Regions from separate parts of the Burkholderia sp. LMU1-1-1.1 genome, predicted to be linked through region 2. Evidence: predicted binding sites of a transcription regulator. Region 2 holds the regulator's gene; the other holds the start of a gene.
The links. The regulator sigma-54, encoded in region 2, starts transcription at its own class of promoters, with help from an activator protein. The targets are predictions, from matches to a motif close to TGGCANGNAANCTGCTTT.

Region 1 (7,338 bases), on a different contig from region 2:
TTGGGCGATATCGCCAAGGCGGGCCGCTATCTCGGGCAGAGCATGCGCCTGATGATGGGCCTGCCCGACTACGACACCTATGTCAGCCATCGGGAAGCCACCCATCCCGACGAGCCGATGATGACGTACGAGGAATTCTTCCGCGAGCGCCAGGAGGCGCGCTACGGCGGCGCCGGCAAGCGCGGCGGTTGTTGCTGATGTGAGTGGCCAAGGCCGGTTCTAACGAACCGGCTTTTTTTTCGTCGATTCCATACTTTTTGCGGAACTTTTGATTTACCTCATCTGTCCAAACTCCTTGAGCCGCATGGCGGCAGTTCCCGGGAGACACATGGCACAGACCTTCTCTTACCACCACGCGTTCGCGCGCAACCTCGGCTGGGTGACGCCGGCCGAACAATCGCTGCTCAAGGAAAAGCGCATCGCCATCGCCGGCCTCGGCGGCGTCGGCGGCTTTCATCTGCTGACCTTGGCGCGGCTGGGCGTGGGCGCGTTCCACATCGCCGATTTCGACACCTTCGACATCGCCAATTTCAACCGCCAGATCGGCGCCAACATGTCGACCCTGGGCCTGCCCAAGGTCGAGGTGCTGGAGGCGATGGCGCGCGATATCAATCCGGAATTGCAGATCACCAGCTTTCCGACCGGCGTGGACGACGTCAACATGCGCCGGTTTTTCAAGGGCGTCGACCTGTATGTCGACGGCCTGGACTTCTTCGCCTTCGGCGCGCGCCAGGCCACCTTCGCCGCCTGCGCCAAGCTCGGCATTCCGGCCATCACGGCAGCGCCGCTCGGCATGGGCACGGCCGTGCTCAATTTCATGCCGGGGGAAATGACGTTCGAGGAATACTTCGGCTGGGGCAACCTGCCCGACGACGAAAAGGCGCTGCGCTTCCTGGTCGGGCTGGCGCCGGCCGGACTGCACGGCCGCTATCTGGTCGATCCGTCCAGCATCAATCTGAAGGAGAAGCGCGGCCCCTCCACCATCATGGGCTGCGAGTTGTGCGCCGGTGCCGCCGCCACCGAGGCGCTCAAGATCATGCTCAACCGCGGCGACATATTGGCCGCGCCGCGCGGCTATCAGTTCGACGGCTATCGCAACAAGCTGGTGCGCACCTGGCGTCCCGGCGGCAACCGCCACCCGTTGCAACGGCTGGCGATGATGCTGGCCAGGCGGCGCCGTCCCGGAGACGAATCATGAGCAAGATGGAACAACATCTGGACGCCACCCTGGAACAGATCCTCGAGCTGGCGCGCTGGGCGCCCAGCGGCGACAACACCCAGCCGTGGCGCTTCGAGATCCTCGACACGCGCCGCCTGATCGTGCACGGCCACGACACGCGCGACCACTGCGTCTACGACCTGGACGGCCACCCGAGCCAGATCTCGCTCGGCGCGCTGCTCGAAACGATGGCCATCGCCGCCAGCGGCTTCGGGCTTGAGATGCAAGCCGCGCGCCGGCCGGAGGCGCCCGAGGCGCGCCCGACGTTCATCGTCGACTTCGTGCCGGCACCACGACTGGAAGCCGATCCGCTGGCCGACTTCATCCTGCCGCGCAGCGTGCAGCGCCGGCCGCTGAGCCGGCGCCCGTTGACGACGACCGAGAAGACCGCGCTGGCCGCCACGCTGCCGCCGGGCTTCGGCGTGACCTGGCTCGAAGGCCGCCAGCGCGCGGCGGCGGCGCGTTTGATGTACCGCAACGCCAAGCTGCGGCTGACGATGCCGGAGGCGCACCAGGTGCACCAGGCCGTCATCGAATGGAACGCCCGCTACAGCGAGGACCGCATGCCGGACCAGGCGCTGGGCGTGGACGCGCTGACCGCCAAACTGATGCGCTGGATCATGCGCGACTGGCGCCGCGTGGAATTCTTCAACACCTGGCTGGCCGGCACGGTGGCGCCGCGCGTGCAGATGGACCTGATCCCCGGCCTGGCGTGCGCCGCCCACTTCGTGCTGACGGCGGATCACCGCCCGCACAAGATCGACGACTACGTGACGGCGGGCCGGGCCATGCAGCGCTTCTGGCTGACGGCCACGGCGCAGGGCCTGCAATTGCAGCCGGAGCTGACGCCGCTGATCTTTTCACGCTACGTGCGCGACGGCCGCGTGTTTTCCGGCACGCCGGGCATGCAGCAGCGCGCGGCCGAGCTGGCGCGACAGGGCGAGCTGCTGGTCGGCAGACAGGTGTGGGAGACGGCCGTGTTCATGGGCCGCATCGGCGCCGGCGCTCCGGCGGCGGCGCGCTCGATCCGCAAGCCGCTCAACGAACTGCTGGTCGGCCCGCCGGCCGGGAGCCGCTGATGCGCGCCATCAAACCGTTGCAGATCGCCGTCTTCCTGGGCCTGCTGGCACTGATCCTGGCGCTGGGCCTGGGCGCCACCGCGCTGCTGCTGGGCAGCCTGCCGCTGGGCGACTTTCGCGGCGTGACGCTGCTGCTGGCGGCCGTGCTGCTGACCTATCTGGCGGCCTTCGCGGTCTACCGCTGTTTCCTGTTCATCATGCCGCTTCGCGAGGGAGAGGTGGCCGAGAATTCGCGCCACGAACTGGCCGCCAACGTCAACATCCTGTTCTACCTGCTGCTGTTCAATTCGCTGATCCGCACGCACTTCATCCCGGTGCCGATCGTGCGGTTGATCTATCTGGCACTCGGCGCCGAACTGGGCGCCAACACCTACAGCGCCGGCGCCCTGCTCGACCCGCCGCTCACGCGCATCGGCAGCAACACCATCATCGGCCACGACGCGGTGATCTTCGCGCACGTGATCGAAGGCAACAGGCTGGAACTGAAAGCCGTCGTCGTCGGCGACACCGTCACCATCGGCGCCAAGGCGGTGGTGATGGCGGGCGTGCGCATCGGCGACCACGCCATCGTCTCGGCCGGCGCGGTGGTGACGAAGGACACGCACATCGGCGCCGGCGAAGTCTGGGGTGGCATTCCGGCGCGCAAAATCAAAGCAGCCCCGACAGTAAAGGCTAGCGAGCTGAACTAGAGCAATGAGCTGGAGCAAACAAGTGCCGGAATTTTTTACGCACTGTTCGATCCGCAACACGGATCGCGGCGCAAGCCCTTGAATCCACTGGCTTCGTCCAAGCTGGCAGGGGTTTTGCTGAAGAGGTGGAGCGACCTTGATTTCCAGGGTCTTCTATTTCTTGGGGAACAGCTATGAACTATTACAAACCCGCCGCCGCCATCCTCGCCGCCGCGCTGGCCGCGCCGTTCGCCGCGCTCGGCGCCCCCGTGGTCGGCCTCGATCCCACCGGCACCGGCACCTACACCACCTATGCCGACCTGTGGACCAACATCACCGACACCGCCGTGGTCAACGGCTTCATCCCGGGCGCCACCGTCGGCGGTCCCGGCGGCATCGCGCCGTATCTGGCCGATCTGCACACGCAGACCGTCATCGGCACCATGAGCAACAGCAATATCGGCGCCATCGTCACGCCGCCCGGCCTCAACACCAGCTTCGAGCTGACCAAGATCGTGCGCTTCGAGGAGCTGGTCACGTCGCAGAACGCCACCACCGCGACCTTCGGGCTGGCGCCGAGCCAGTCGGCGGCGATGGACGTCGATCCCACCCGCGCCGGCGTGCAGAACTTCGCCGTGTTCTTCGACCAGATCACCCCCGGCGGTCCCAGCCAGGCCGTGCCCGGCAATGGCGTCAACACGGTGCGCTGCTATGGCGCCGGCGTCACCGGCGGCGCCGCCAACGGTTGCGGCGGCGCCGCCGGCGATCCGGACGGCGACGGCGTCATGATCCTGTCGGGCCACCTGGTCTTCAACGTCGCCAGCTTCACCGCCAGCGGCGCCGTCGGCACCGGTTCGTTCGATACCCGCTTCGTCATCGACTATGTCGATCCCGCCTACCTCGACATCGTCACCGGCTCGGTGTTCATCGACAAGTTCACCGGCACCACCAATGTGCCGTCGTTCTTTACACCGACCTCAATGTGGGACGGCGCCACGCCCACCACCGTGCCGTTCCTGAAGGTGGACTCCTCGCAATCCTTCGCCGTGCCGGAGCCCGGCACCGTGGCCATCATCGGGCTGGGCCTGGCCGGGCTGGCGCTGAGCAAACGCCGCAAGATCGACGTCCGGTCCTGATCCACTGTTTGCCGCTGCGGCGACAGCTTCGTCTCCGGCGTTTTTCAACGGACCCGGCGCCATGCCCGCGGTCCGTTTTTTTAGACGGTATTTTTTACATCCCTTGCAAAAACATAGCGTCGGCGTTGCGCAAGTGCTTGATTCCTCACGGTTCACCTTGCTTGGCAAGGGTTTTGCTCTATAGGCCATACGATCCCGATTTCCGGGGTCCCCTCAACTCCAGGGAGCACACACATGAACATCCTCAAACCCGCACTGGCCGCCGCCGCGATCGCTACTGCCCTGGCCGCGCCGCTCACCGCCAGCGCCGGCCCCACTGTGGGCCTCGATGTCACCGGCAGCGGCGCCTACAGCACCTACGCCGATCTGTGGACCAATGTGACCGACACCGGCCTGGCCACCGGCTTCATCCCCGGCATCACCGTCGGCCCCGGCGGCGCCGCGCCCTACCTGACCGAGCTGCGGTCGCAGATGGTCATCGGCACCATGTCGAACAGCAACGTGCCGGCCATCGTCACGCCCGCCGGCTTGAACACCACCTTCGAAATCAGCAAGGTGGTGCGCTTCCAGGAGCTGGTCGACCTGCAGACGCCGACCAGCGCCCACTTCACGTTGCCGCCATCGCAGTCGGCCGCGATGGACGTCGATCCGCTGCGCGCCGGCGTGCAGAACCTCGCCATCTACTTCGACCAGATCACCCCCGGCCCCGGCAGCAGCCGCGCCGTGCCCGGCAACGGCGCCAACACCGTGCGCTGCTACGGCACCGGTTCGACCTCGACCGGTTGCGGCACCTCCCCCGGCGACACCGACGGCGACGGCATCATCATCCTGTCGGGCCACCTGGTGTTCAACGACGCCAGCTTCACCGCCAGCGGCGCGGTCGGCACCGGCTCGTTCGATTCGCGCTTCATGATCGACTACGTCGATCCGGCCTACCTGGACATCGTCACCGGTTCCATCTTCCAGGACAAAGTCACCGGCACCACCAACGTACCCTCGTTCTTCACGCCGACGATGATGTGGGACGGCGCCACGCCCACCACGGTGCCGTTCCTGAAGGTCGATTCCTCGCAGTCCTTCGCCGCCCTGGCGGTGCCGGAACCCGGCACCCTGGCCATCATGGGCCTGGGCTTCGCCGGCCTGGCAATGGGCAGCCGCCGGAAAGGCAAGACCGGGAACAAATCCTGACACGGCGGTTGTGTAACTTTGGCGGACCCTGGCGGCGTACCTCGGTCCGTTTTTTTTCGCCCGGATGTCATCCGCTCACAACGGCAACAGCTTGAGCAGTAGCCCCGACAACCGGGCGCCGGCGTCGTAGCGGACGAACTGCTCGGCGACCTTGCGCGCGGACGCCGTGGCGCCGGGCTGTTCGAGCAAGTCGAGGACGGCGCGGCGCACCGCGTCCTCGCTCAGGCGGTCCGAGCGCAACAAGGCGCCGGCGCCGCTGGCCACCACGCCATGCATGTTCAAGTACTGATCGAGGTTGCCGGCGATGCCCAGCACCGGCACGCACGCGCTCAACGCCTGCTGGCTGGTCGGACTGCCTCCGTTGCAGATGACCAGGCTGGAGCGCCGCGCCGCCTCGATGCCCGGCAAATAGGCGGCCACGCGCGCGTTGGGCGGGACCGCCATCGTCCCCACATTGCCGGCGGTCGCGGCGATCACGCTGACCGGCAGCGGCGCCAACGCCTGCAACACCCGCGGCAGCAACGCGCCCCGCCCGGAGCTGCCCAGCGTCACATAGACGACCGGCCTGGCCGCCGGCAAGGCGTCCCACCAGTCCGGCAAGCCGGTGGGCGGCGACCACGTCACCGGCCCCAGATAGCAATGGGTGGACGGCAAGTTCGTCGCCGGGAACATCTCGGGGATGTCGGCATACAGCACGTGGTCGGCGTCGGTGTAGACGCGGCGCAAATCGTGGCCCAGCGGCGCCAGCCGGTACGCGCGCCGCACCTGGTTGAGCGGCGCGCTGTGCAGCGCGAACGCCAGCGGGCGCGCCAGCTTGAACAGAAGATCGGCGACAGCGATCGGCAGCACGCGCGACAGGCCGATCGCCGGCACCTGGTAATGCTGCCGCACGTAGGGACTCCAGTAGGCGTTGATCAAGCCCACATACGGCACCCCGGCCAGCCGCGCGCTGACCGATAGCGACAGGCGGAAATCGCCGATCACCACATCCGGCCGCACCGCCTTCAACAGGCGCAGGTCGTCCTCGACATAGCGGCGCAGGGTCGCCGCGTCGTACACCGGCTTACCGGCGGCCAACGCGGCCAGGAAGCGCGCGCTGGAAATGCTGGTGACGCCCCAGCTGCGCACATCGCTGCCCTGGAAGAACATTTCATAGCCGGGCGCGCAGGCGAAGTGCACCTCGTAGCGCCGGCGGTCGAGCGTTCCGGCCAGCGCCAACGGCCGTCCCACGTGCGCCAACGTCACGGCCTCGGCCACAAACAAGATCTTTTTGAGTTCCATATCGCCAGCGTGAAGTGTGGTATCCGACGCCGTTTGAGCATGCGCAAATGTGCAGCCTTAGACCTAGATCAACATCGCCCTTGCCACATACATATATTTTTCCTAGTGGCACTCAAGAATCGCGTGCCGCGCACCGCCCGCGTCGACGCATTCGGCGCCCACTGTATCGTTGGGAACCGCCACGCGATGTTCAATTTCGAACGTTCCGGCCTGAGCCAGAAACTGACCATCATTTCCGTGCTGTCCACGGGCAGTGCCTTGATGCTGGTATTCATTGCCTTCGCCGTCACGTCGGTGCTCAACCACACCGACGACGAGCGCAAGCAACTGACGTCGCTGGCCGGCGTGATCGGCAACAACAGCATGATCGCGCTATCGCGCGGCGACCGCAAGCAAGCTGAACAGACGCTGGCGACGCTGGTCGACGAGGACGACATCCTGCAGGCGGCGCTGTACGACCGCGACGGCAAGCTGCTGGCGCGCTACGCGTCGGCGGACCTGCCGGACGACCAGCAAGCGCCCGCCCTGCTCGACATCCCGGCCGCCGGGCCGGAGGTGCGCAGCGAACGCACCGGTCCGCCGTGGGCGCCGGCCATGCGCCTGCAGCGCGACGTGCGCGGGCGCGACGCGCCGGCCGGCACCGTGCTGATCGAGCGCTCGCAGACGCGCATGTGGATCGACGTGCTGAAAAACCTCGGCGCGGCGGCGGTCGCGGCGGTGCTGTCGTTCATGACGGCGCTGCTGATGGCGGCGCGCTTCAAGGGCAG
Region 2 (7,338 bases):
TCTCCAACGACAGCGAGTTCAACGCCCGGGGCCGGTCGAGGGTGATGAAGCCGGTGCCGTTGACGATGCTGGTGTGGACCCATTCACTCATGATGTCGCGACCCGTGATGAAAAACCTATTCTACCGCCACTTCCGCGCGCGCGGCGTCGCCGCCGAAACGGGATAAATTATTTTCATCGAATCGAGGTGGACATAAAACGCGGACACAAAAAAGGGCGCCCTTGCGCCCTTTGTTGGATGGTGCCGGAGGCCGTTGTTATAGGGCGGCGGCAGCGGGTTCGTAGCTATCCGGGAGATGCTTGATCGCATCGTGGCCGTGCTGCTGAACTTTGGATTTGTATTTCATGACCTGACGGTCGAGCTTGTCGACCAGGGTGTCGATCGCGGCGTACAGGTCTTGCGACAGGCTTTCCACGTACACGGTTTTACCCGACATGCGCAGATTGATTTCAGCCTTCTGGCGTTTGGATTTCTCTTTAAGGTTATCTACAGTCAGGATGACAGCAATATCAATAACTTGATCGAAGTGACGAGTGACACGTTCCAGTTTGCTCTGTACGTATTCGCGGATGGCCGCGGTCACTTCGAGATGATGTCCACTGATGGTCAGATTCATACACGCTCCTAAAGATAAATGTCGCTTACGGTCAGTGCCGCGCCCATTGCGGCCGGGCGCACAGTGACCAAGTAACTACAAAGACTTGCGGAGACTAACGGGAGGGATTTTCAACGCTTCGCGATATTTGGCAACAGTCCGTCGCGCAATCACCATGCCTTGTTCCCCCAGCATGTCCGCAATCTTACTGTCGGATAAAGGATTTTTAGGGTCTTCAGCTCCTGTCAATTGCACGATGAGTGCCCGTATCGCCGTCGAACTTGCTTCACCGCCCGCTTCGGTGGCGACGTGGCTACCAAAGAAATATTTCAACTCAAACATGCCGTGCGGCGTCAGCATGTACTTTTGAGTCGTCACCCGAGAAATAGTGCTCTCGTGTAAACCCAGTGTATCAGCAATTTCGCGAAGCACAAGGGGGCGCATGGCAACCGCGCCGTGCGAGAAAAAGTTCTTTTGCCTTTCTACTATCGCCTGCGCCACGCGCAGGATGGTGTCGAAGCGCTGGCGCATATTCTTGATCAGCCACTTGGCTTCCTGCAACTGGGCGCCCATCGCGCCCTCGCCCTTGCCCTGCTTGAGCAGGTTGGCGTACATGGCGTTGACCCGCAGGCGCGGCATGACGTCGTTGTTGAGGCTGACCTGCCAGCCGTTGCGCGCCTTCTTGACGATCACGTCCGGCACCACGTAGTCGGACACGTCCGAGGCGAAGGCCGAACCCGGATGCGGATTGCACAGGCGGATGACGGCCTGCGCCTCGCGCAAGTCCTCGTCGTCGCACACCAGCGCCTTTTTCAGCTTGTTGAAATCGCGCTGGGCGAACCAGGTCAGATGGTTCTCGACGATGGTCAGCGCCATGCGCCGCGTCACCAGCGCGATGCCCGGCAGGCGCTTGATCTGCAGCGCCAGGCATTCGGAGGCGTTGCGCGCGCCCACGCCCATCGGGTCGAAGCTTTGCAGCATCGACAAGGCGGTGCGCAGTTCGTCGATGTCGACTTCCAGTTCCTCCGGCAGGCGCGCGTGGATCTCCTCCAGCGGCTCCTCCAGGTAGCCGTTCTCGTCGAGCGCGTCGATGATCAGCTCGACCAGCGCGCGGTCGCGCGTCTCCAGCACGGTCACCCGCATCTGCTCCATCAGATGCTCGCGCAGCGTGCAGTGGTTGGCCTCCAGTTGGGGACGCGCGTCCTCGTCGTCGGGGGCCTTGCTGCGGCCGGCGTCGCTCCAGTCGACGTCGGCCTCGCTGCTGGTACTTTCGGTATCGGCGGCGGGGCCGTCGTAGGGGTCGGCGTCGGCGGCGGCCGGCGCGTCCTGCTGGCCCGGCGGGCCTTCGGGCGGCGCCTCGCCGGACGGCGCCTGCTGGCTGATGGCGCCGTCGGACAACAGCCGCAGCGATCGGTCGAGCGGGTCGTCCAGACGCTCGAGCAGGGGGTTGTCGGTGAGCAGTTGCTCGAGCTCCTGGTGCAGCTCCAGCGTGGACAGCTGCAGCAGACGGATCGACTGCTGCAGCTGGGGTGTCAGCGCGAGGTGCTGCGACGTGCGCAGTTGCAATGACTGTTTCATGGGGCCTATTTACATCCGGAAGTGTTCACCCAGGTACACGCGGCGGACCGACTCGTCGGCGATGATGTCGTCCGGCCGGCCTGAAGCCAGAACCGAGCCCTGGTTGATGATATATGCGCGGTCGCAAATGCCCAGCGTCTCGCGCACATTGTGATCGGTAATGAGGACGCCGATATTGCGTTCCTTGAGGAAGCGCACGATGCGCTGGATCTCAATGACGGCAATCGGGTCGACCCCGGCGAAAGGTTCGTCAAGCAGCACGAAGCGCGGGTTGGTGGCCAGCGCGCGGGCGATCTCCACGCGGCGGCGTTCGCCGCCGGACAGCGACAGCGCCTGGTTTTCGCGCAGCTTTTCGATTTGCAAATCGGCCAGCAGGGTATTGAGCCGTTCATCAATGGCAGCCTTGGATAAAGGCTTGCCGTCCACTTTCTGGATTTCGAGGACGGCGCGGATATTCTCTTCCACGGTCAGCTTGCGGAACACCGAAGCCTCCTGTGGCAGGTAGGACAGGCCGAGCGAGGCCCGGCGGTGGATCGGCAGCGAGGAGATGTCGACGCCGCTGATGTCGATGGTGCCGGCGTCCGACGGCACCAGGCCGACGATCATGTAGAACGAGGTGGTCTTGCCGGCGCCGTTGGGGCCGAGCAGGCCGACCACTTCGCCGCATTCGACCTGCAGCGAGACGTCATGCACGACCTGGCGCTTGCCGTAGGTCTTTTGCAGGCCGCGCACGATCAGGGTGCTACCGCATGTTGGCTCCATGCTTATTTCCCCGCCGCTGGATTGGTGGCGGGAGCGGGCGCGGGCGCCTGCTTGTTCGACGGCTGGATCACCATGGTGCTGCGGCCGCCGCCCGGTTTGCTTTCGCCGGTGGCGGTGTTTTTCACGGCGAAGAATTCGCGCCGGCTGTCATAGGAGATGAACTCGCCGTCGACCTGGCTGGCGTTCTTGCTGCCCTCCAGCTTCTTGATCTGCGCCTTCGAGAACAGCTTGACCAGCTCGGTCTTGCCGTCGTATTCGATGCGGTCGGCGCGGCCCTCGACCCACTGGTCGCCGGCGCCGTCGAGCTTTTGGCGGAACGTCGCCTGCACGCCCGGCGCGCCGGTCAGCACCACGAGCTGGTAGCCTTCCGGATCTTCGGTGACCACCGCCTTCGGCGACTTCATCAGCAAAGTGCCGCGGGTCAGCACGACGTTGCCGGTGAAGGTCTTGATCTGCTTGACGTCGTCGGCGTCGAGGTTGTCGAAGGAAATCTCGGTCGGCTTGTTGGAGTCGGCTTTTTCGGCGTGGGCCGCGCCCATGGCGGCCAGTAGCAGCGCGGCCGACAGTATCAGTTTCTTCATCATCGTGTCCTTCATATCGGTGTCTCTTGTATTAGCGCGGCGCCTTCGGCGGCATCGTGATCGTTCCGCGTCCGCCCAGCTGCAGCTGGCGCGTCGCGTTATTGGTTTTCATGCCGGTGCCGCTGGAAGTCATGTTACCCAGCTTCATCTGCACCGGCGCCTTGGTTTCCATCCGTTCCTCGTCCGGGAACACGGTCAGGGTGCTGGTCTGCAGGTGCATCGCCTCGGCCTTCGGCGAGGCCGGCCGCACCACGTCGACGTTGCCGTTGAGCGTGACACGCGTGTTGTTCTGGTCGACCCGCGCGGTATCGGCGTGGATCGTCATCGGCGGCTGCTGGCCCGACAGGCTGTTGAGGAACGGCTTGTCGATATCGGACGAGTCGTCGATCGGCCGGTGGGTCAGCTTGTCGCCGGAAACGATATACGCCGGCCTGCCCTCCTTGGTCATGCGCACCAGGCTGAAGCGGTCGATGATGTAGTCCGGCTCGTTGAGGAACTGGTCCGCCTGCTGCTCCTGGCCGGACTGGTTGACCACTTGCACCAGCCAAAAGCTGCCGACGGCGACAAACACGCCGATGATCATCGTCAAGGTCAGCTGCCAGCGATGTGCTGTTCTTTTACGCATGATTACACTCCATCACACCATGAACTGCGCCAGCACGCGCTCGTACGTGCCCTGCGCGTGCAACAGCAGTTCGCACACTTCGCGCACGGCGCCGCGTCCGCCCTGCGCCACCGTGGTGTGGTGCGCGCGCTCGAGCACCTCCTTGCGTCCGCCCGGCACCGCCACCGCGAAGCCGACCCGCGTCAAGATCGGCAGGTCGACGATGTCGTCGCCGATGAAGCCGACCTGCTCGGCCGTCAGCCCGGTCTTTTCCAGCAGCGCGTTGAACGGCGTCAGCTTGTCGTGGCCGCCCTGGTGCAGGAAGCCGATGCCGAGGTCGGCGGCGCGCTTGACCACCTGCGGCGACACGCGCGCGCTGATGATGGCCGTCTGCACGCCGGATTCCTGCAGCAGCTTGATGCCCAGGCCGTCGTACACGTTGAAGGTCTTCAGGGCCTCGCCGTCGGCGCCGTAATGCAGGCTGCCGTCGGTCAGCACGCCGTCGACGTCGAAGATCATCAGCTTGACGCGCGCGGCGCGTTCCACATAAGTCAGCTCGGTCATCAAATCACCTTTGCGCGGGTCAGGTCGTGGATGTGCAGCGCGCCGACCAGCTTGCCCTCGGCGTCGGTCACCAGCATCTGGTTGATGCGGTACTGCTCCATCACGGCCACGGCGTCGACCGCCAGTTTCTCCGGCGAAATGCTGCGCGGATTCGGGTGCATGACGTCGCGGATCACCACCTTGGTGAAGTCCTGGACCTTCTCGATCATGCGGCGCAGGTCGCCGTCGGTGAACACGCCGATCGGCTTGCCGTCGGCGTCGACGATGGCGGTCATGCCCATGCCTTTTTGCGTGATCTCCAGCAGCGCGTCCGTCAGTTTCACGTCGGCGCCGACTTTCGGTACATCGTCGCCGCTGCGCATGACGTCGCGCACGTGCGTCAACAGGCGCCGGCCCAACGCGCCGCCCGGATGGGAACGCGCGAAATCCTCCTCGCGGAAGCCGCGCAGGTCCAGCAGCGCCACGGCCAGCGCGTCGCCCAGCGCCAGGGTGACCGTGGTCGACGTCGTCGGCGCCAGGTTCATCGGGCAGGCTTCCTTGGCCACGGCCACGTTCAGGTGGACGTCGGCGATCACGGCCAGGCTCGAGCCGGGCTTGCCGGTCATCGCGATGACCTTGCTGCCCATGCGCTTGACCACCGGCAAAATCGTCATCAGTTCGGCGCTCTCGCCCGAATACGAAATGGCGATGAAGGCGTCGTCGGCGGTGACCATGCCGAGGTCGCCGTGGGCCGCCTCGGCCGGGTGCACGAACAGCGCCGGCGTGCCGGTCGAGGCCAGGGTCGCGGCGATCTTGCGGGCGATGTGGCCGGACTTGCCGATGCCGGACACCACCACCCTGCCCTTGCAATTTAGCAACAGTGCGATGGCGCGCACCACGCTGTCGTCGTCGCCCAGGCGGGCGTTGAGCGCGGCGATGGCGTCGGCCTCGTTTTGCAACGTTTCACGAGCCAGCCGCAAGGCGTGCGCGGCCATTTTTGCGTCGAAAGCTTTCAGCATTGTTTTTTCATGGGTTACACTCATACCCAAGTATAGCCGAATTGAGAAAGCAAAAAACTTGCCAGTCAAAACATAACGCCCGGCCCCGGCGACAAACAACTAAATATTATTCTACTGGCTATGTTGAAATGACGTTTTCACCCCTGGAATTAACCCTGATACTGCTCGGCAGCGCCGTGTTGGGCGTGGTGGCGTTCCGCATGATGCACCTGCCGCCCATGCTCGGCTACCTGGTCGTCGGCATCCTGATCGGCCCCCACGCGCTGGGCCTGGCCGAGCAAAGCGAGGCGACCCACGGACTGGCCGAGTTCGGCGTCGTGTTCCTGATGTTCTCCATCGGCCTCGAATTCTCGCTACCCAAGCTGATGGCCATGCGCGGCATCGTCTTCGGCCTCGGCATGGCGCAGGTGGTGTTCACCATCGCCGCCACCATGCTGTTCGGCTGGGCCATCGCCACCCAGCTGCCCCCCTCCATCCAGATCAGCTGGCAGGCCTCGTTCGCGCTGGGCGGCGCGCTGGCGATGTCGTCGACCGCCATCGTGGTCAAGATGCTGACCGAGCGGCTCGAGCTCGAAAGCGAACACGGTCGCAAGATCATCGGTATCCTGCTGTTCCAGGATCTGGCCGTGGTGCCGCTGCTGATCCTGATCCCGTCGCTGGGCCAGCGCCCCGACGCGCTGGTCGAGACCTTGGCCTGGGCCGGCCTCAAGGCCGTCATCGTGCTGGCGCTGCTGCTGTTCGTCGGCCACCGGCTGATGCGCGGCTGGTTCACCATCGTCGTCAAGCGCCGCTCGCAGGAGCTGTTCATGCTCAACCTGCTGCTGATCACCTTGGGCGCGGCCTGGATCACCGAGCGCGCCGGCCTGTCGCTCGCGCTGGGCGCCTTCGTGGCCGGCATGCTCATTTCCGAGACCGAATACAAGCACCAGGTGGAGGAGGACATCAAGCCCTTCCGCGACGTGCTGCTGGGGCTGTTCTTCATCACCATCGGCATGCTGCTCAACGTCCGCCTGGTGCTGGAGAACTGGTGGCTGGTGCTGGTGTTGCTGGGCGGCCCGGTGCTGCTCAAGTTCGCGCTGATCGCCGGCCTGGCCAAGCTGTTCGGCTCGTCCGACGGCGTCTCGATCCGCACCGGCCTGGCGCTGGCGCAGGCCGGCGAGTTCGGCTTCGTGCTCCTGAACCTGGCCGGCGGCAGCAAGCTGATGGACCCGTTCATCATCCAGGTGGTGCTGGCGTCGATGGTGCTGTCGATGCTGGTGGCGCCGTTCATCATCGCCAAATCGGACCAGATCGTCATGAAGGTGTCGAGCAACGAGTGGATGATGCAATCGTTGGCGCTGACCAAGATCGCCAGCCGCACCATGTCCACCAGCAAGCACGTGATCGTCGCCGGGTTCGGGCGCAGCGGCCAGAGCCTGGCGACCCTGCTGAGCGAGGAAAACATCGAATACCACGCGCTCGACCTCGACCCGGAGCGGGTGCAGGAGGCGCAGGCGGCAGGACGGCAAGTGTCGTACGGGGACGCCGCGCGCCGCGAGAGCCTGGTCGCGGCCGGCATCTACCGCGCCAGCGCGGTGGTGATCACCTACGCCAGCACGCCGTCGGCGCTCAAGGTGCTGCACCTGGTGCATGAACTGGCGCCAACCTTGCCGGTG

Region 1: a site for sigma-54 is predicted at 4,265-4,282, ahead of MRBLMU1_RS25570 (PEP-CTERM sorting domain-containing protein). Genes of this name have one in related genera too.

The regions. Positions count from the first base shown of each region.
Region 1 is NZ_JBEGHG010000056.1:8,129-15,466, reverse strand. Features, by position in the region: gene MRBLMU1_RS25595 (YbdD/YjiX family protein) at 1-198, shown strand, start outside; gene MRBLMU1_RS25590 (ThiF family adenylyltransferase) at 329-1,198, shown strand; gene MRBLMU1_RS25585 (nitroreductase family protein) at 1,195-2,298, shown strand; gene MRBLMU1_RS25580 (acyltransferase) at 2,298-2,987, shown strand; gene MRBLMU1_RS25575 (PEP-CTERM sorting domain-containing protein) at 3,161-4,102, shown strand; gene MRBLMU1_RS25570 (PEP-CTERM sorting domain-containing protein) at 4,337-5,290, shown strand; gene MRBLMU1_RS25565 (glycosyltransferase) at 5,366-6,571, opposite strand; gene MRBLMU1_RS25560 (hybrid sensor histidine kinase/response regulator) at 6,758-7,338, shown strand, end outside.
Region 2 is NZ_JBEGHG010000086.1:51,884-59,221, reverse strand. Features, by position in the region: gene MRBLMU1_RS31555 (enoyl-CoA hydratase/isomerase family protein) at 1-91, opposite strand, end outside; gene hpf (ribosome hibernation-promoting factor, HPF/YfiA family) at 258-617, opposite strand; gene MRBLMU1_RS31545 (RNA polymerase factor sigma-54) at 693-2,174, opposite strand; gene lptB (LPS export ABC transporter ATP-binding protein) at 2,184-2,936, opposite strand; gene lptA (lipopolysaccharide transport periplasmic protein LptA) at 2,939-3,517, opposite strand; gene lptC (LPS export ABC transporter periplasmic protein LptC) at 3,549-4,142, opposite strand; gene MRBLMU1_RS31525 (KdsC family phosphatase) at 4,155-4,685, opposite strand; gene MRBLMU1_RS31520 (KpsF/GutQ family sugar-phosphate isomerase) at 4,685-5,683, opposite strand; gene MRBLMU1_RS31515 (cation:proton antiporter) at 5,812-7,338, shown strand, end outside.